2 regions of the Rhodococcus cercidiphylli genome follow, and region 1 is predicted to be linked to the other one. Evidence: riboswitches for the same ligand, from Rfam matches in the RefSeq annotation. Region 1 holds a riboswitch; the other holds the start of a gene.

What was found. A riboswitch is a leader RNA that binds a small molecule or an ion and turns the genes downstream of it on or off. The one in region 1 is predicted to bind cyclic di-AMP.
Region 2: linked by a shared signal. The riboswitch ahead of R3P95_RS14060 (C40 family peptidase) and the one ahead of R3P95_RS10125 (resuscitation-promoting factor Rpf1 domain-containing protein) in region 1 are both predicted to bind cyclic di-AMP.

The regions. Positions count from the first base shown of each region.
Region 1 covers NZ_JAWLKE010000003.1:628,732-638,677, forward strand. Annotated here, with positions in the region: gene R3P95_RS10115 (helicase-associated domain-containing protein) at 1-2,191, opposite strand, end outside; gene R3P95_RS10120 (hypothetical protein) at 2,253-2,441, shown strand; gene R3P95_RS10125 (resuscitation-promoting factor Rpf1 domain-containing protein) at 2,521-3,132, opposite strand; cyclic di-AMP (ydaO/yuaA leader) riboswitch at 3,141-3,341, opposite strand; gene R3P95_RS10130 (YccF domain-containing protein) at 3,618-3,992, opposite strand; gene R3P95_RS10135 (hypothetical protein) at 3,995-4,213, opposite strand; gene R3P95_RS10140 (cold-shock protein) at 4,411-4,827, shown strand; gene R3P95_RS10145 (DUF2771 domain-containing protein) at 4,841-5,353, opposite strand; gene R3P95_RS10150 (MFS transporter) at 5,350-7,140, opposite strand; gene R3P95_RS10155 (glutaminyl-peptide cyclotransferase) at 7,145-7,975, opposite strand; gene R3P95_RS10160 (DUF3027 domain-containing protein) at 8,017-9,009, shown strand; gene R3P95_RS10165 (sacsin N-terminal ATP-binding-like domain-containing protein) at 9,111-9,946, shown strand, end outside.
Region 2 covers NZ_JAWLKE010000005.1:181,588-191,533, forward strand. Annotated here, with positions in the region: gene R3P95_RS14045 (glycosyltransferase family 4 protein) at 1-791, opposite strand, end outside; gene R3P95_RS14050 (hypothetical protein) at 815-2,167, opposite strand; gene R3P95_RS14055 (C40 family peptidase) at 2,199-3,260, opposite strand; gene R3P95_RS14060 (C40 family peptidase) at 3,569-4,123, opposite strand; cyclic di-AMP (ydaO/yuaA leader) riboswitch at 4,140-4,303, opposite strand; gene R3P95_RS14065 (hypothetical protein) at 4,419-4,700, opposite strand; gene R3P95_RS14070 (DEDD exonuclease domain-containing protein) at 4,848-6,647, shown strand; gene R3P95_RS14075 (Lrp/AsnC family transcriptional regulator) at 6,702-6,977, shown strand; gene trpD (anthranilate phosphoribosyltransferase) at 6,990-8,051, opposite strand; gene R3P95_RS14085 (hypothetical protein) at 8,103-8,579, opposite strand; gene ctaE (aa3-type cytochrome oxidase subunit III) at 8,731-9,342, shown strand; gene qcrC (cytochrome bc1 complex diheme cytochrome c subunit) at 9,426-9,946, shown strand, end outside.

The DNA of each region.
Region 1 (9,946 bases):
TCGGATCGACGATGCGATGGGTCGCCACGCCCTGGGCGTCGACGTAGCCGATGCTCACGCTCCGTTTGACCTTCGCCGCGGTCTGCAGCAGCGTCATCGTCGCGGTGCTGCTGGCCCGAGACCCGTCGGCGCGCACCACGGCCCCGCCGTTGCCTGCTGCTCTGTCGGCAGCGCGCATCCCGCGCACCAACGAACCCAGCTGTTCCTCGGTGGGGACGGCCGGAGTGCGGAACGCCTGGCGTGGCCGCCGCGCCGACACCCTCGACCCGCGGGCACGCAGATCGACGATGGTGCCGGACGAGTCCTCGCCCGCAGGCGCGAATCCTGCTCCGCTCAGCACCGTCAGTACTTCGGCGAGCGGGGCCTGTGAGATCGCGACGGTCGGAGCCAGCGCTCGCAGGGCCAGCGATTCGGCTGCCGGGGACGCCAGCACCTCGGCCAGCAGTGCCGGGTCCTCGCACCTGACGAACGACGCGGCGACGCCTGCGCGTAGGCGGCCGTGCCGACGAGCCACGTCGTCGATCAGATAGGTCAAGGCCTGGGGCACGGGTGTGCGCGAGTGGGTGGCGAACAACGTGTGCAGCTCGGAGGCGGTCAGTCCCACATCGAGAGCGCGGCGCAGGCTGGTGTCGCTGATCCGGTACATCGTGGCCGCGCCCGCGGATTCCACGTCGGCGACCAGTTCGATTCGATCCTGCAGGTCCGGCTCGAGCGGGCCGGGTGCCACCAGCGTGAGGTCGGCTTGCACCAGGACGTAGTCGATGGGCTCGGGCAGGGCAGCACGCATGTCTGCCTCGGCATTGCCGTCGTGCAGCAGGGAGCGGCCCGGGGTCGAGATCGCCCCGCGGGCGACGATGCCGAGAGCGGTGGCTTCGGCGAGAACATGTCCGACGGGTGTGACGCCGAAGCGTCCGGACCACCGGGGTCGACGCCAGGCCAGGGTGCGGGCGAGGTCGGCGGGCTGCGCTGCGTGTCCGCTGCCGAGTTCTGCGAGCAACTCCAGGATCATGCGTCGATCCCGCGGTGCGGCCGGAGAGCGGACTTCCTCGGACAGGGCGGCGATGGGTTTGTCGTTGGGGTCACGCATTCCGATGACCCAGGGTGCCCGCGGCACTTCGAGCCAGGCCGAGGCCAGGGTGTGCCAGCGCGCTGCCGGGGCGGCGGTGAGCCAGGCCTCGACCGCCGGTGTCGGGGCCCAGTAGTCGTCGCCGTTGTCGGACGCAGGAACCGGGTCCGGTGTTCCGCTCGAGATGAGGTGAGCGGCGGCCAGCAACTCGACGAGAACGCTCACTCGATCGTCGTCGAGGCCGGTGGCCTTGGTGATCTTGCGGAGCTCGCGTACTCCCAGTCCGCCCGCCTTCAGAGCGGGTGCAGGCGAAGCGGACAGTGCCTCGATCACCGCGACGCAGTGCCGACCCAGCTCCAGCGCCTCTCCTGCGGCAGCGGCGTCGACGTCGGCGAGCGAATACGTGTTGGTGTCGAGTTTGGGTTCGGCGAGCGAGCGCGGGTCCGACATCGGTTCGCCGCGCAGGATCTGGCCCACTTGGACGGGCAGCTCGACGGTTTGTTCGTCCAACCAGATCAGCAGGCCTGCGGCGAGCAGCTTCTGGACGGGTCGGTCCGGCGGCGTGCCCGGTGCGGCGTCGCGGGTGCGGCCGGTGGGGGACGATCTGGCGAGGGTGTCGAGAAGGCCGCGTTCGCCGTCACCGAGTTCGGCCAGGGCCGCGGTGATGTGGGCCTCGGTGAGGTTGTCCACCGGGTCGAGTGCGCGACCGATGCGCCACGGCACCGCGTCCGCCGCTGCGGCGCTGATGCGGAAGCCTGCTGCATCGCCCCACACCAGCAGGCGTTCGCGCAGCTGGGACAGTGCCTTGTCCACGCTCTTGGCCGGTGCGCGTTTGGCGACCACGGCCAGCAGCGCGGCGCGGGTGACGGGGCGCTCGTACGCCTCTTCTATGGCGAGGATCTCGAGGACCGTCAGAGCGAGGGTGTCGAGGGTGTCCGCGGTGTGCAGGATCGATCGGCGCTGCTCGGCCCGTCCGGCCAGTACGGCAAGGGATGCGGGCGGCGGCGCGGTCAGATCCGGACGCAGCGACATGGCCCTGATCAGCTCGGCGTCGCTGCGAGCTGCGATCCATCGAGGCAGATCCGGGGGCGTATCGGTGTGTCGGTGCGCAGTCGTGTCGGTCATCGTCTATCAGATTAGAGACCTGGGCTGGTGCTTGCCGCAGGGCAGGTGTCAAAATAGGCGCATGGTGAACAAGTCGAAGAAGCCCTATGTCGATCCAGGCTGGCCGGAAACCGCTCGCGGTGACCACGCGGTGACCGAACTCTCGTCCGCTCGCTCGGGTGGCTTGTCGCCCTTCGGCGAGGACACCGAGTTCCCGCTGCCCGTCGAAGACCTTCCCTACGCCCATCCGGTGACCGTGGTCAATCGCTAGCTGCGGCCCTCGAGCACGAAGAAGCCCCCGACAATCCGTCGGGGGCTTCTTTCGTACGAGCTGAACCGTCTCCGGGCGCTTACTGGGGCAGGAATGCCTTGTTGGCCTGGTAGAAGTTCACGATCTGAGGATCGAGCTGGATGCCCTGAGCCGCGTTCTGCACGAACGAGGCGATCTGCGGATCGTTGGTGAGGTTCTGGACGGCGGTGACGATGCCCTCGACGACCTCGGCCGAGTTGTCGACTGCCGGGATGGACGTCAGGTCGGGCAACGCGGGAACTTCCGGTGCCTTGGGGGTGACCGGAACACTGCGCTCGGTGGGCGCGCTGTTCAGGCCGAGGCTCGAGGAGCAGGACGGCCATGCGCCCCAGCCCTGCGAGTCGAGGACCTTCTCTGCGACTGCGATCTGCTCTTCACGGCTGGCCTGGTTGGCCGTGGCCGCGTACTGCTGGCCGCCGTGCGCGTTCCAGGTGCTGGGGGAGAACTGCAACCCACCCTGGTAGCCGTTGCCGGTGTTGATGCCCCAGTTGCCGCCGGCTTCACACTGTGCCAGGCGGTCCCAGTCGGAATCCGGTGCCGCGTTCGCGGTGCCGGTGAAGGCGATGCTCGCGGTGCCCATGATGGCTCCGGTGACTGCGACCTTTGCGACGGTCTTGCCAGTGGTGCTCGGCTTGCGATGACGTCCGCTCATACGAGTTGAAATCCTCTCCACACGCGCCTGCGAGGTCAGCTGTCGGGTTCGGGCTGAGAGGTAGCCCGGCCGTCTCACACACTCCTGCGAGTGGGCAATTGGGCTTCACCCCAAGGGAAGTCGGTGCGGCTTCGTGAGTCGCTACAACTTCCCGGTTGTCCGTGGAGGACGTGGGTCCCCCGTCCTCGTCCCCTGGGTGATCGTCGAGGGTGTTCCGGTTCCCGCGGGACGAGGTTTGGCGCTGCGGGCCGGAATTCGGCCGAACTTTCCGGCCGCTGCTGACCGTACTGAAATTCCCGCCTTACGTCACTATTTGGTAACTGTCGATTTCGGGGCGTCGCCGAGAGCACATTTTGTACCTCTTTCGGGTCGCTCGAGTCGGCCCAGCTAGTGGACGTGCCGGGCATTGAACCCCTGTCCGTTGCCTGCCCGTTACCGGAGCGTGATGTGATGGAAGTCACATCGACGGGAACCGGTTCCGGAGGTCACCGAACGGCAACGATGTCCTTGCCGAGGGGCATCAGGGACACGGGGATCATCTTCAGGTTCGCGATCGCCAACGGGATGCCGATGATGGTGATCGCCATCGCGACGGCGGTGACCACGTGGGTCAGGGCCAGCCACCAACCGGCCAGAATCAGCCACAGCACGTTTCCGACGAGCGCACCGGATCCGGACCCCGGCTTGTCGACGATCGTCGACCCGAACGGCCACAGCGCGTAGACGCCGATGCGGAACGACGCGATGCCGAACGGAATGGTCACGATCAGGATGCACAGCAGCAGCCCAGCGAGGAAGTAGCCCAGTGCCAGCCACAGGCCGCCGAAGACCAGCCAGATGACGTTCAGTATCAACCGCATGGTCAGCGCGCCCGTCGTCCGGATGCCAGCGCGTACCCCAGCGCCAGCACGAAGCCGGTCGGCGCGGAGAACATGGCCGTCAGGTAGAGCCCGAGTGGGGGCTTCGCGTCGGAGAAGATCGGAAACATCAGGATCGCGACGATGGCGACGAGGCCGATCGCGAACAGGGCCAGCGCGATGCGCAGCAGAGCGGTGCTGCTCTTACGGGTCGTTGTGTCCACATCGACCACGGTAGTGCGAATCGCGACGCTGTGAAGAGCGCGGTGCGGTGAACAACTCGAATGCTCTATCCGGGCTCACCGCGCTAGACTGGTGTATTCGCGTCCTACGTCCTCGTGGGGCGCGAAACTTGTGCGGGCCGAACATCGGTCCCACGGACAACGCAACTGTCACAGCAACAGATGAACGGGTGAGCTCAGTGCCGACCGGCAAGGTGAAGTGGTACGACGTCGACAAGGGATTCGGATTCCTCTCGCAGGAGGAAGGCGAGGACGTCTACGTGCGTTCCTCGGCGCTGCCCGAGGGCGTCGAGGGCCTCAAAGCCGGTCAGCGAGTCGAGTTCGGGATGGCCGCAGGCCGTCGCGGACCGCAGGCGTTGAGCCTGAAGGTGCTCGAGCCGGCGCCGTCGGTGCGTCAGAACACCGGCAGCACCCGCCGCGAACCCGTCGAGCGCAAGCACACTCCCGACGAGCTGCACGGGATGGTCGAGGACATGATCACGCTGCTCGAAGCGACGGTGCAGCCCGAGCTCCGCAAGGGCAAGTACCCGGACCGCAAGATCGCGCAACGCATCTCCGAGGTGGTCCGGGCCGTCGCCCGCGAGCTCGACAGCTGATCTCGGGAACGACCTACGGCAGCGTGCCGATCGACCAGATGGCGTGGCTGACGAAGCCCTCCTGATTGGTGTCGGTGTCGATGATGCCGGTGGGCAGACGCACTTCGATCCCGAGCAGGGTTCGGCCGCTGTCGTCCTTGGTGGGCACCGTGACGCTGAGCCTGGTTCCCGGTTCGTTGAACGCGCTGTCCTCCACGACGTTTCCGCCGTCGTCGCCGTAGACCAGGGCGAGCACCCACGGTGCCGAGTAGACGGCCTCGGGAAGCGAGAGCTGCACCGTCGGGGCCTTGCCGACCTGGATCTCGGTGGTTTCTCCGACGTTGGTGCACAGCGGGTCGCTGACGGCGCAGTACAGGTACGGCTCCACGTCGACGGCTCGGCCGTTGGCGTAGGCGGAGACGGTCGGTTCCTTGTCCGGCGCGTTCCCGATCAGCAGCGCGAGTACCGCGACGAAGGCAACGGCGACGACGAGCAGACCTGCGGCGACCAGGGCCGCGATCTTCTTGGTGCGGGGAGCGAGATTCACTTGGTCACGTTTTCGCCGAAGGAACCGTCGGACACTTCTTGTTCGACGTGGTCGGGGCGGTTGCCGCCGAAGCCGGGCAGAAGTGATCTGCCGCGGTAGGTGAGGAATGTCTGCACGAGCCCGATCGTAAGCAACACCGAGACCACGGTGAAACCGAGCCAGTACTCGGTGGGGAGCAGCACGCCGAGCGTGCCGCCCAGGACCCAGCACAGCTGCATGACGGTTTCCGATCGGCCGAATCCCGACGCGATCGATTCCGGCGGCAGATCGGCCTGCAGGGACGCGTCGAGGGAGACCTTGGCGAGTGCACTGGCGCTCGACGCGACGAGCGCTGCCACCGCTGCGGTGAGCAGGCTGTCGGTGACCGCGGCGACGACGGCCACGACCGTGACTGCGAGGGTGCAGCGAAGAACCACCAGGGACGGCCGGCCGAGCTTGATCCTGGCTCCGAGCGCGTTGCCGGAGAAGTTGCCGAGACCGGCGGCGGCTCCGACGAGTCCGAGCATCGCGGCCTGCTGAAGCGGTTCGTGTTCGGTACGGGATTTGGCGACGAACGCGATGTAGAGCGTCAGGAAGCCGGTGAGAATCCGGATGGTGCCGTTGCCCCAGAGCCCGACGATGACCGCCCGGCCCAAGGGCTGTCTGCGGTTCTTGGCGCTGCTCGACGCCGGGGGCGACGGGGGCGTGCGGCGGAGGTTCTCGGTGGGAGCCCCGCTTCCGGCGTAATCGCGATCACCGTGCTGATCGGCGTGGTAACTCAAGGTTGCGGGCACTTCACCCTCGGTGATCTCCACCCAGGACGGAATGCGCATGCTCAGGTAGGCGCCGAGCACGGTGATCGCGGCGACGAACCACAGAGCCCCCGGCGAACCCGCGACGAACGCGATGCCGCCGGCGACCGCCCCGGCCGCGATGGTGCCGCCGAGCAGACCGAACACCGTCAGACGTGAGTTGACGCGGACCAGGTCGATCTCCGGTGGCAGTACCCGTGGAGTCACCGCGCTCTTGAGCACCGCAAAAGACTTGCTCAGGACGAGCATGCCGAGCGCGGCCGGATACAACACCCAGCTGTCGAAGTTGAACACCAGCACCACCGCCAACACGGTGCGCAACCCGAAGGACGTGGCGAGCGCGATGCGTCGGCCCTGCTGCAATCGGTCCAGCAGCGGACCGATGAGCGGCGCGATCAATGCGAACGGCGCGATGGTGATGACGAGATACAGCGCGACCTTGGTCTTGTCCTCACCGGTGGCGGCGGAGAAGAAGAGCGTGTTGGCCAATGCGATCGCCAGCGCGGCATCCGATGCGAAGTTCGCCATGGTCGCGTACGTGAGTGCCGTCAAACCGGACTTGTCGGCACCGTCGGCCTTCGCGGCTCGCTGAAACGATGCGATTCCCTTGCCGGTCAGCTCGCGTCCACGCATGGCGGCGACGCGGGTGACGGTCAGCTTCTTGGGCATCGGCGGCGGCTTGCGTGCGCCGGCCTTGCCGCGTGCCGCAGTGATCTGCTCGGTACGCGGCGGGTGCAACGGCGGCAACGGCTCGCGGCGGCTCGGAACATGGGCGGTCACAGGAGTTGCGGCCGGGTAGTTGGCCAGACCGGGGTGCTCGAGTGGGTCAGGAGCGGAGCCTGCGTAGTGACCGTTCGAGTCAGGAGCGGAGCCTGCGGAGTGACCGGGTCGGTCAGGAGCATCGTTCTGCTCGGGGTCGTGAGCGGAGCCCGCGGAGTGATCCTGGTGTGGGTCGTCCGCACCCGGTGGGGTGTGGGGGAGACGGGGATCGGTCACGGTGTCAATTCTGTCCTACCGACGCGGTATCGGTGAATTGCACCTCGAAGATCGTGGGCCAGTATTTGCCGGTCACGAGAAACCGGTCGGTGCCGGGGATCTGTGCGATGCCGTTGAACACGTCGGCACCCCCTCGTTGGGAGTCCGACATCGAATCCCACAGTGGGGTGCCGTCGATGACGCCCGTCACCGCGCCGGTCTCGGGGTCGATGCGCATGATGTCGAACGTCTGCCACACGTTGGCGTACACCGATCCGTCGTCGGCGCATTCGAGTTCGTTGAGGCGCTCCACCGGATTGCCGTCGAGTGTGACGTTCACGGTGCCCTCGGCCTCGAACGACGTGGGGTCGCGGAAGGTGAGAGTGGACGAGCCGTCGCTCATGACGAGGCGGTTGTCCGGCGTCTGCGTGCACAGCCCCCAGCCTTCGCCCTCGTAGTTCACTCGGCGTCGTTCTGTCAGAGTGTCCCGGTCTCGGGCGATCGCGACACCGTCCTGCCAGGTGATCTGCCACAGCGTGTCGCCGTCGACGGTGATGCCTTCGCCGAACAGGTCGGACGGCAGATCCACGCGATCGAGTTCGGTCATGGTCTCGAGCGACGTCCGCCTGACGAACGAGGAACCTTCCAATCCGGTGCCCTCGTAGAGCACGTCGCCGTCGATCTCGAAGCCCTGAGTGAAGGCGTCGTCACCGCGGTCGTATTCGCGCAGGATCTCGGTGGTCAGTGTCGGAACCGAGTCGGACGTCACCGGGGTCGGCTGCGTCGTCGACGAACAGGCGGACACGGCCAGCAGCGAGGCCACGAGGGCAGCGTAGGTGCGAGCACGGACGGTCATTGCACCCATGATGGCAGCCCGAACTGGGCGTCACCGAGTCGATGCGGCAAACTGAATGTGTGAGTTTCGTATCTTCTCCAGAGCTCGATTCCATCCGCCCCGTCTTGGCCGATGCCGTGGACCTCGCGCGGCAGGCTCTGCTCGACCTGGGAGAGGGCGGTATCGGCGAGTACCTCGGGGTCACCGCCGAAGACGCCAGTGCGGCCACGCACCGGTTCGCCAGCGATCTCGAGGGGTACCGCGGATGGCAGTGGGCCGTCGTGGTCGCCGCCCCGGAGGACGCGGATCACGCCACGGTCAGTGAGCTGGTTCTGCTGCCGGGCCCCGACGCTCTCGTGGCACCGACCTGGGTGCCCTGGGACGAGCGCATCCGTCCCGGCGACCTGGGACCCGGCGATCTGTTGTCTCCGCGCCAGGACGATCCCCGGCTCGTGCCCGGGTACGTCGAATCCGGTGACCCCGCCATCGACGAGGTGGCGGGCGAGATCGGCCTCGGCCGAAGCAAGGTCATCAGCCTCGAAGGACGCCTCGACGCCGCCCAGCGTTGGCACGACGGCGATTTCGGGCCCGATACCGAGATGGCCAAGGCTGCGCCGTCGACCTGCGGGCTGTGTGGCTTCTACCTCCCCATCGCCGGGTCCATGTCCGCCGCATTCGGGGTGTGCGGCAACGAATTCGCGGCCGATGGACACGTGGTGCACGCCGAGTACGGCTGCGGAGCGCATTCGGACACCGAACTCCCCACCGGAGCCGGATCGCCGCAATTCGAGCCGTACGACGACGCGGCACTCGACGTCATCGCGTCGCCGGTCGCTCCGGTCGAGCCTGCTGCTGTTGCCGAGACAACCGACGGCGTCGAGACGGCCGACACGGACGAGGCTGCCCCGGAGGCGTCGGTGACTCCACAAGAGACTGCCTCCGAAGAGCCGGCTGACGAGGTCGTTGCGGTCGACGAGGCCGAACCCGTCGCCGATGATGCGTCGAGCACGACCGATCGTGCTGCGCAGGAAGAAGCTTCGGCATCTCCGAGCTGATCGATCCGTTCGACACCGGGTCGCTGCGGGAGTCGATTCTCGCGGCGTGGGGTTCTTCTCCCACCCGGCTTCGGGAGGACTCGGCGTCCGAGTCCGATCTGGTGCGCGGGGGTTACCGCGATCGTCTGTTGACCGAGCTGGCGCAGAATGCGGCGGACGCCGCGCAGCGCGCCGGCGTCCCGGGTCGGCTGGCCGTGTGGACCGATGAGTTCGGTGCTCTGCATGTCGCCAATACCGGTGCAGCGCTCGATGTCTCGGGCGTGCACGCCCTCACGGCGCTGCGGGCCTCGGCCAAGGGCTCGACGGACCCGGGCGTCGGGCAGTTCGGGGTCGGGTTCACCGCAGTGCGTTCGGTGTCCGACGAGATCGAGCTGCGTTCCCGTGGCGGCGGCGTGGCGTTCAGCGCACGGCGCACGCTCGAGGCGATGACCGAGCGAGGCATGCCCTTGCCTGACACCGGCGCGCCGGTGCTGCGGCTCGCATGGCCGGTCGTGGATTCGCCGGCCGACGGCTTCGACACCGAGATCGTGTTGACATTGCGAGCCGATGTGGCGGCGGATTCGTTCGCGGCAGGATTTGTGGACGAGGCCGTCGACCTGCTGCTCGAACTGGAGGCGTTGAACTCCATCGAGATCGACGGCGTCGTGATCGACTGCAGCAGAACCGAATTGGACGACCATTCGTCCGAGATCACGATCGGTGCGCGAACCTGGCGGCAGTTCACCACCCCGGCCGCCCGTTGGCTCGCTCCGGTCGTCGACGGTCTGCCCGTTCCCGCGGCGCCCGATGTGTTGCGCGCTCCGACTCGTTCGGACGAGCTACTGTCGTTGCCCGCGTTGGTCATTGCCGATGTGCCGATGCAGCCCGATCGGCGACGCGTGTTGCCAGGTGTCTCGTTCGACGCGGTAGCGCACGGGTACGTGGACTTCGTGGCCTC
Region 2 (9,946 bases), on a different contig from region 1:
CCGAGCTCCGCCGACGGCACGGTACCGGTGAACACCACGTGTTGCTCCATGCCGGTGGATCGGACGAGCTCGCGCAGAGTCTTCTCGTACGGCCCGCCGCCGACGATCACCAGAATCGCTCCGTCGACGGCCCGGCGGATCCCCGGGAGCGCCCGGATCAGGACATCCTGACCCTTGCGCGGAACCAGCCGGGACAGGCACAGAACGGTGGGGCGATCACCGAGGCCGTAGCGGGCACGAAGTTCCGCTCGCGCTGCGTCGTCGGGCACGAAGCGATCGGTATCGACACCGGGCGGCAGATGTTCGAGGGCGGCGGTCCGCCCGAACGCCGAACTGAATCGCCCCCGGGTGTACTTGCTGACGTAGGTCACCACATCGGTGTTCTCGCCGATCGTGCGCAGGGTCGCCCGCCCGCCCGGCACCATCGACCATCCGACCTCGTGACCGTGTGTGCTCGCCACGATGCGATCGGCCCCGGCCTTGCGCAGGTACGACGACATCACTGCCAACGGAGCCGACGCACCGAACCACACCGAATCGCAGCCTCGGGACTTCAGGATTCGAGCCGCACGACGCGCGACGAGCGGAGTCGGCAACATCAGGGTCGTCGGATGCCGGATCACCTCGAAAGGCTGCCTGGCATCGAACTTCTCGTGCGAGTCGCCGCGCCAGCGGGGGGCGTAGACCACCAGCTCGTCGGCCGGCAGCTGCGAGGCGAAGCTGTGCAAGTAGGACTGAATACCACCCGGGCGAGGAGGAAAGTCGTTCGTCACGAGCAGGGTACGACGCATGGCGTCAACCGTAGCGCCCCGTCTCAGCGGGCCTGGCGAGCCACCCAGTCACCCCACGAGGACACGAACTGTGCCCGGTCGAGTCCCAGCACAGACTCGAATGCAGAATCGGTGGGGCTCTCGGACGCGAGCGCTTCGTACAGGGAACGCAGGGTCGACTCCCCGAACCGGTCGGCCACGAATGCGAACACCGACCAGGCCGATTCGTAGGCCACACTCGACCGGGCACCACCGGCACCGAAGTCCTCGTTCTTCGGCAGCACCGTCGGCGGCCCACCCGCCGCCACGATCGCCGCGAGAGTGGGTGCGAGTTGCGCGAACTCGGCACCGGACCCTCGATACCCGGAATAGTCGGCGAACCCCTCCGACACCCACAACTCCGTACCGTCGGACGTCCTCGCCCTCGCCGCCACATGTGTCAACTCGTGCCGCAGAACCGAGCGCACGGTGAACGGCGTCAACCTCGACGCGGCGTCGGGACCGAACACCACCCGCTGACCCGTCGGACGGGAGCCGTCGGCCGCCACCGCGTCGGACACCGTCACCGCAGCCACGTCGGTGGACGGATCGGACCCCGTCAGTTCGGCGAACTCCTCCGCCGAGGATGCGACGAAAATCAGCCCGTCGCGCGCCCAGTCGTCTCCCCAGAAGTCGGCCACGGCCGCGATTGCCGACGGAAGTTCGGCCGTAAGGTTCTCCACGAACGCATCGCGGTCCGGATGACCCATGACCACAGATGTCCCGGCTTCAGTGGCCACCGAACGCACGGTGAGAGGGCCGAAGTCCCACGGCCCACGCCAGGTCTGGCGTCGATACTCGGTCAGATCCGCGTCGTCGACCAACCGCCATCGACCGTCCCGCTCGGCGACGACGAGTGAGACCGGCCGACGCGTCGGCGATGCGTCCGGGCCGGTGATCGCGTATCGCAGATACACCGCGGGTGCCCAGACATCGGTGGAATCGAGCGCCGCTGCGATCGACGGCGGCACCGGGGTCTCGGGCTCGTCGCCCAGGTCGTAGCCGAACTCCGCGAAGGGGACGCCGGGTACCACTGCTGCCCGGCGCAGCTGCGCTTCGACGAAGCCGGGGTCGGCCTGCGGATCCATCACATCGCGCAGTGCGTCGAGATCACCGGAACGAACCGCGCGCGCCCACTGGTCGAGGAGGACGGTCACATCGGCGCGGCGCTGCTGATCGTAGGTCGGCGGGTCCTGGCCGACGGTGACCTCGGCGGTCCCGGCCGTGGGCGGGCCGTCGAATCGGTGAATCAGGACGACCGAGACGGCGACCACCACGACGACCACGACGACAAGCCAGCGCCGCCATGACGATCGGAGGATGACGTGCAACCCGGATGGTCGGTTCGAGGTGGTCATGCCGCCACTCGTCGATCGTCGAGACACGACCTCAGTATCGACGCGCCCCGTAGTACGGGAACGATGCCATCGACTGCACCTTCACGGGCACACCGAATGTGGAGGCATGCAGCACGTTGCCGTTTCCGGCATAAATTCCGACGTGTGAGATGTCCGGATAGAACAGAACGACGTCACCGGGCTGCAGATCCTTCTGATCCACCGGAGTTCCGCCCGCCGCCTGCGCCTGACTCGATCGCGGCAGCGTCTTGCCCACCTGCTTGTACGCCCACACGACCAACCCGGAGCAGTCGAAGCCATCCGGACCGGTTGCGCCCCAGACGTACGGCTTGCCGATCTGCGTGAGGCCGGCCTGCAGCGCACTGGCTCCCGATCCCGGCGTCAGGTTCTGCAGAATCGAGGACGGGTCGAACCCGTCGGGCAGGGTCGAACCGGCCAGAGACAGTTGCTCCGAGGACGAGAGCGCACTGTAGGCGGCCATGACCTCGGCTATCTGTCCCTGCAGCTCACTCTGCTTGGCCTGGAGATCGTCGCTGACGGCCTTGGCCTGCTCTGCGGCGACGCGTGCCTGTTCGGCGGCCGTCGTCGCGGCCTGCTCGGCCGTCTCTGCATCCGAGCTGGCCTGCTTGAATCGGGCGACCTGGTCGGCGGTCTCCGCCGAGATCACGTCCAGCGCCGACATCTGGTCGAGCAACTGCTGTGGTGAGTCGCTGACCATGACGGCGAACAGTCGGTTGGTCCGCGCGCCCTGGTAGTTGACGTTGGCGACCTTGTCCATGGCCGGTTTGAGCTGCTCCAACTGCGCCTGCGCTGCGTCCACGGCGGCACGGCTCTGGTCGACGAGGGCCTGAGCGTCGAGTTGCTGCTGGGTCTTGGCGTCGAGATCGATCTGAGCATCGTGCAGAGATTCGGTGGTCTGCTCGGACTGGCGAGAGAGCTCGGCGAGTTCGGTCTGCGCGTCGGATGCCGAACCGAATCCCGGCTGCGCGGTTGCCGTCGTCGTCGGCACCACGGCGATGCATGCGGTCAGCGCGAGCGCAACCACCGAGTTTCGGGCCGTACGCAACGCTCGGGTAGATCTCGATATCGCCACGGAAAGCGACTCTCCGTCCTCACAGATGTTGCCTCGACCGAGGCAACGGTTGGAAAAGTAGTCCGAAAACGAACCATACCCATGCTCTTACGGGCGCGGACGTGAACACGGTCCGAAATCGACGGGGGTTCGAGGTGACAGGTCACAAAATAAACATCGACCAGGTCTCGATCAGATTACGAACTGGATCCTTCCCTGTCCACCGAACCGGCGTGTCGCGCAGTCCGTGTCCGGATACGCCGACAGGGCCGAGCCGATGAACGGCTCGACCCTGTCGGTCGGTTCACAACGAACGTCGATCGCTCGAGTCAGTAACGGCGAGCACCGTCGAACGGCATCGAGTCGAGCGGGGCAACCTTGACCGGCACGCCGGACGTGGATGCGTGCACGACATTGCCGTTGCCGACGTAGATGCCCGAGTGCGAGCCGTCGTAGAACGAGACGACGTCGCCGGGGGCGAGGCTGTCGCGCGAGACCGGAGTGCCTGCGGCGGCCTGGTCGTAGCTCGTACGAGGCAAGCTGACGCCGGCCTGCTTGTACGCCCACTGGACGAGGCCCGAGCAGTCGAACGAATCCGGACCCGAAGCGCCGTACACGTACGGTGCTCCGATCTTGGATTCTGCGGCCTGAACGGCCTTCGCAGCCGGGGTGACCTGCGGTGCCAACGGCGCACCCGGCGCGGGCACACCCGGAAGGTTGAGGGGAGGAAGGCCCGGGATGTCAGGAATCTCGAAGGTTCCGACGCCGGGAATGGTGAGGGGGGCCGCCATTGCGGGTGCAGCGGGAAGAACGACCACGCCTGCCGTGAGCGCTCCGGCTACGAGGACTCGCCGCAATGTTCGGTTGGAAAGTTGTGACGCCACGAAAGATGGTGCTCCGTTTCTTCCTATCGTCCGCCGACCGAGTTAGCTGACGGGTTCGGGCTGGGAAGAGCAGCCCTACCCACCGGCCACCATGTGGTGGCTCAGCGGGATTCACCCCAGTAGATATCGGGTTCCCGGTACGAACACTCTCGCGAGTGAACGATTAGGCGGTGACTTGCGACGCCACTCCGGTTTGGACTGGCGAGACTCCGCAAGGTCTCAGGAAGGTTACGAAATGGCATACCCCCGTGTCGACCCCAACTCGCCGAGGAGAGCGAATTCGGCTCGATTCTCGCTAGCCGGCGCGCTGATCCCCCGGTGTGTCACGAGTCGATAACAAAGGAACCTCGGCGATGTCGTCGTCGTTCACCACGAGCTTGAGAGTGGGCACGAGACCGACATCGGCGAGCACCCCCATGGCACCGAGTTCCTCCTGCTCGAGAGTGATACGAGACGGCGGACCGACCCGCCGTCCGTCCGACCCGGACGGCATCCCCGGAGCCCCCAGAAGCACCGTCACGACGCAGTCCGCGCAGGCGATGTCACGGACCAGGCAGTCACTGCAATCGATGATCATTGTGATCCTTGTCTCTTTACGGTTTCCGGCGGCCGAATCGGCCGACTCAGCGAAAGATAGCGACGGGCACCGACAGGTTCCGTGACACGACGACGTGGGACGGCGCGATGAGCGTTCTTGTCGGAGGTCGGCCCTAACGTCGTCCCGGTGAGCCTGCCCATCCAGCTGACGTTCGACGAACTCGACACCCCGCTGCACGAGACGACGTTCGTCGTCGTCGACCTCGAGACCACCGGCGGTAGCGCGGACACCGAGGCCATCACCGAAATCGGGGCAGTCAAGGTTCGAGGCGGCGAGATTCTCGGCGAGTTCGCCACGTTGATCGACCCGGGCAGGTCCATTCCGCCGTACATCGTGGAACTGACCGGCATCACATCGGCGATGCTCATCGGTGCGCCGCGCATCGAACGGGTTCTGCCCGGTTTCCTCGAGTTCGCACGAGGTTCGGTACTGGTGGCGCACAACGCCGGCTTCGACACCGGATTCCTCAAGGCCGCCGCGAGCCGTCTCGACATCGCGTGGCCACGGTTTCAGGTGCTGTGCACGGTCAAGCTGGCTCGCCGAGTTCTGACGCGCGACGAAGCTCCGTCGGTGAAGCTGTCCGCACTGTCGACTCTGTTCCGATCCGGCACCAGGCCTACCCACCGTGCGCTCGACGACGCCAGGGCCACGGTCGACGTTCTGCACGGCCTCATCGAACGCGTGGGCAATCAGGGAGTCCACAGCTACGCCGAGTTGGTCGACTACCTACCTGCGGTGTCGGCCGGCCAGCGCGCCAAACGCGGGCTGGCCGCCCATCTTCCCGGCACACCCGGCGTCTATCTGTTCCGCGGCCCGTCCGACGAGGTGCTGTACGTCGGTACGTCCAACAACCTCAAACGACGCGTGCGCAACTACTTCACCGGCTCGGAGACCCGAGGCCGGATGAAGGAGATGGTCGCACTGGCCACCCGCGTCGACCACGTCGAGTGTGCACACGCGCTCGAAGCCGGAGTCCGCGAGCTACGTCTGCTCTCGGCGCACATCCCGCCGTACAACCGCCGCTCGAAGTTCCCCAGGAAAGGGTGGTGGATCACCCTGACCGACGAGGCGTTCCCTCGCCTGTCGATCGTCCGCACCCCGGCACCGAACAGTCTCGGACCGTTTTCGGTTCGCGGTGACGCCGCAGAGGCCGCGGCGCTCGTCGCGGAGTTCTGCCGCCTGCGTACGTGCACTCGCCGTCTGGCCCGCTCGGTTCGACACGGTGACCAGTGCCCGGCGACCGACGTCGGAGGCTGCCCAGCGGCACTGTCCGGCCCGTTGACGGCCGACGAGTACTCCGATGCCCCGACGCAGTTTCTCGCGCTGGTGTGTGGCCAGGACGACGCCGTTCTCTACTCCATGCGCCGCCGCGTCGCCGAGCTCGCAGACAAGGAGCTGTACGAGACGGCTGCCCGTCTGCGCGACAGAATTGCGATCACCGTCGATGCACTGCGCCGGATGCACCGATCGGCAGCAGTGGCCGCCATTGCCGAACTGGTTGCGGCGAGGCGCACGGCCGACGGCGGGTGGGAGTTGATCGTGGTGCGCTTCGGCCGGCTGGCCGGCGCTGCCGTCGCGCCGCGGGGAGTGCATCCGATGCCCGTCGTCGATGCCATCACCGCGTCGGCCGAAACGGTGGTGCCCGATACGACCCCGCTGCGCGGCGCGCCCCCGGAGGAAGTCGGACTTATTGCGGCCTGGCTGCGCACGGAGGGAGTCCGGATCGTGCGCACGAGCAGTGGGTACTGCAGCCCGGCACGGTCGGCGGGTTCGTGGGAGTCGTGGTGTCGGACGGCGAGAGAAGCCGCGAGGGCAGGAGTGGAGCCTGCGGAACGACTGTTCAGCTCAGGAGTGGAGCCTGCGGAACGACTGTTCAGGTCAGGAGTGGAGCCTGCGGGACGACTGTCGGGGTACGGCAGCAACTAGGGTCTGGGGGTAGCTCGCGTCGGACACCGAGCTCGAGATGCTTGAGGAGCGCACATGATCAATGCCATCGTCTTGATCGACGCCGAGGCCGACTTGATTCCGGAAGCGGCGCAGGCCGTTGCGGATGTCGACGGGGTGTCGGAGGTCTATTCGTGTGCTGGTGATGTCGATCTGATCGCCATCGTGAAAGTTCGTGATCATGCGTCGATCGCAGAGGTCATCACCAAGCACATCAATCGTGTGCGGGGGGTGCGCAGCACCACCACTCACATTGCGTTCCAGTCCTATTCGAGTGCCGATGTCGAAGCCGGGTTCTCGATAGGCGAGTAGCCGCGCTCTTCGTCAGCCGGCGAGTTCGGTGGTGCATCGACCCCAGTCGGCGAGTAGCCGTGCTGCTGCACCGGAATCGATTGTTGTTGCGGCAGTGGCCAATCCGGCTTCGATTCGGGCGTGGAGGTCGTCGGACACGCCGTGGTGCGCTGCCATGGCTGCGGCGGCATTGAGCAGTACGGCGTCGCGGACGGGGCCCTGTTCTCCGGCGAACACTCGGTGCGCCACCGCGGCATTGAATTCGGCGTCTCCACCTCTGAGAGCTTCTATGGGCGCTCGGGCGATGCCGTAGTCGAGCGGGTCGATCGTCTCGACGGTCACCGAACCATCGGACACCACGTGCACTGTCGTGGTGGTGGACAGTGTGATCTCGTCCAGTCCGTCGTCACCGCGGACCACGAGCACCGAGCTGCCCCGGGCTGCGAACACGTCGGCGACGACGGGGACCAGGTTCTCGAACGCACAGCCGATCAGGCCTGCGCGCGGGCGCCCGGGGTTCGTCAGTGGCCCCAGCACGTTGAAGACCGTGGGGATTCCGATTTCCTTGCGCGGTGCGGCAGCGAAGCGCAGTGCGGGGTGGTGGATCGGTGCGAAGCAAAAGCCGATGCCGACCTGCTCGACGCTCGACGCGACTGCGTCGGCCCCGAGGGTCACTCGGACCCCCAATGCTTCGAGCACGTCGGTCGTGCCGCTCTTCGACGACGCTGCGCGGTTGCCGTGCTTGACGACTCGGATCCCGCTGGCAGCGACGACGACGGCTGCCATGGTGGAGATGTTGACGGTGTCCGCTCCGTCTCCTCCGGTCCCCACGACGTCGACGGCGTCGGTGTCGGTGTGCACCAGCACTGCGTGCGCCAGCATCGATTCGGCGAGTCCGTTGACCTCCGCCGGCGTCGGACCTTTCATCTTCAGCGCTACTCCGAAGGCTGCGATCTGCGCGGCTGTCGCGTTGTCGGCCATGATCTCGTCCATGACCCAGCCGGTGTCGGCGCTGGACAGGTCGGTGTGGTTCGTCAACGCGCCGAGGATTCGACGCCAGGTTCGCGGCTGTTCGTCGCTGATCGCTGCGGTCATGGTGGTTCTGCCGTGCCCTTCTGCCGTCGATGCACTCGGTGCGGTGGAAGCTTAGCCAGACGCTGCGTCGGGCTGCGCGGGCTGCAGTGCGTCCCACCCCAGTACTGCTCCCCCTCGACGCTGAGCAAGGCCGGCCATGCGAGAACGCTCCTGCGAGCAGTGCAGAGCGTCGAGTACCTGAACACGTTGCAGAACCAGCGGCACGCCGCCTTCCACCCGAGGGCGGTAGCCGGTGCTCTCCGGTAGTTCGGCGGCCGGCCCCACTTCGTAGTCGTCCTGAGCCGCAACCGCTGCTGCGTCCTCCACTTGGTCGGAAGGCAACACGAGATGATGCCGTAGCACCACCTCCGCCGATTCCGTCCACAGCGGTCGGGTCCTCGCTGCTTCGTCGAGCACGGCCGAGCATGCCTGTGCATCGTCGAAGCAACTCGCCACTGTCACGAGGTCCTCGCGAGTGGGGTCCAGACGTTCGGCCGTCGATCGCGAGAACAGTCTCCGAAACCATCCACCTTCGGTGCGCTTTGCCATGAGGCCAGCCTTGCACGACTGGACCCTACCGGCCCGTACAGAGGCTCTGACCAGCACGGGAACAAGGACGTACGCGGATTCGTTCCGACACGACGCGCCAAGAGCGGACCCGGATATGCCTTCCGTACTACGACGGGTCATACTTCTCTTTGTGACGAGCGCTGTAGGGACTCAAGGATCGGCAATCACCCAACGCGTGCACTCGCTGAACCGTCCCAATATGGTCAGCGTCGGCACGATCGTGTGGCTGTCTAGTGAACTCATGTTCTTCGCCGGGCTGTTTGCGATGTACTTCGTCGCACGCGCCCAGGCGAATGGAATCTGGCCGCCGGAGCCGACGGAGCTGAACCTCGCTCTCGCTGTGCCGGTGACCGCGGTGCTGATCGCATCGTCGTTCACCTGCCAGCTGGGCGTGTTCGCCGCCGAGCGAGGTGACGTCTTCGGACTGCGCCGCTGGTACATCATCACTCTGGTGATGGGCGCGTTCTTCGTGGCCGGCCAGGCGTACGAGTACTACCACATGGTGCACGAGGGCACGACGCTCTCGAGCAGCGTGTACGGCTCGGTCTTCTACATCACGACCGGTTTCCACGGATTGCACGTCATCGGCGGACTCATCGCCTTCGTCTTCCTGATCACCAGAACGCTGGTCAGTAAGTTCACGCCCGCGCAGGCCACCGCGGCCATCGTCGTTTCGTACTACTGGCACTTCGTCGACATCGTCTGGATTGCCCTCTTCGCAACGATCTACTTCATCCGCTAGTGACAGTCAGCACACCAAAGATAACGAGCGAACGGAATCAGCCCCCGACGTTCGGTCCGTCCCGACACGACAAGGGATAGAAGATGAGTACATCTCCCCCAGCAGCATCCGACGACAACGCCGCCTCCAAGACGAGACGGCAGCGTAGGACGCGCCGACGCATCACCGGTGCTCTCGTTCTGATGATGGGCCTCCTGAGCGCAGGGTTCCTCGCCTCGGCCCTGACGCCGGCTCCTCAGGTCGCGACTGCCGATACCGATTCGGCAGCGCTCATCCGCGAGGGCAAGCAGCTCTACGACACGTCCTGCGTCACGTGCCACGGTGCCAACCTGCAGGGTGTTCAGGATCGCGGACCGAGCCTCATCGGCGTCGGCGAAGCAGCCGTGTACTTCCAGGTGTCGAGCGGTCGTATGCCCGCTGTTCGCAACGAGGCACAGGCGATGCGCAAGCCGCCGAAGTTCAACGACAAGCAGATCGACGCCCTCGGTGCCTTCATCAACGCCAACGGCGGCGGACCGACGGTCATCCGCGACGAGAACGGTGAGATCGCTCAGGAGTCCCTGCGCGGTGGCGACATCGGACGCGGCAGTGAACTGTTCCGACT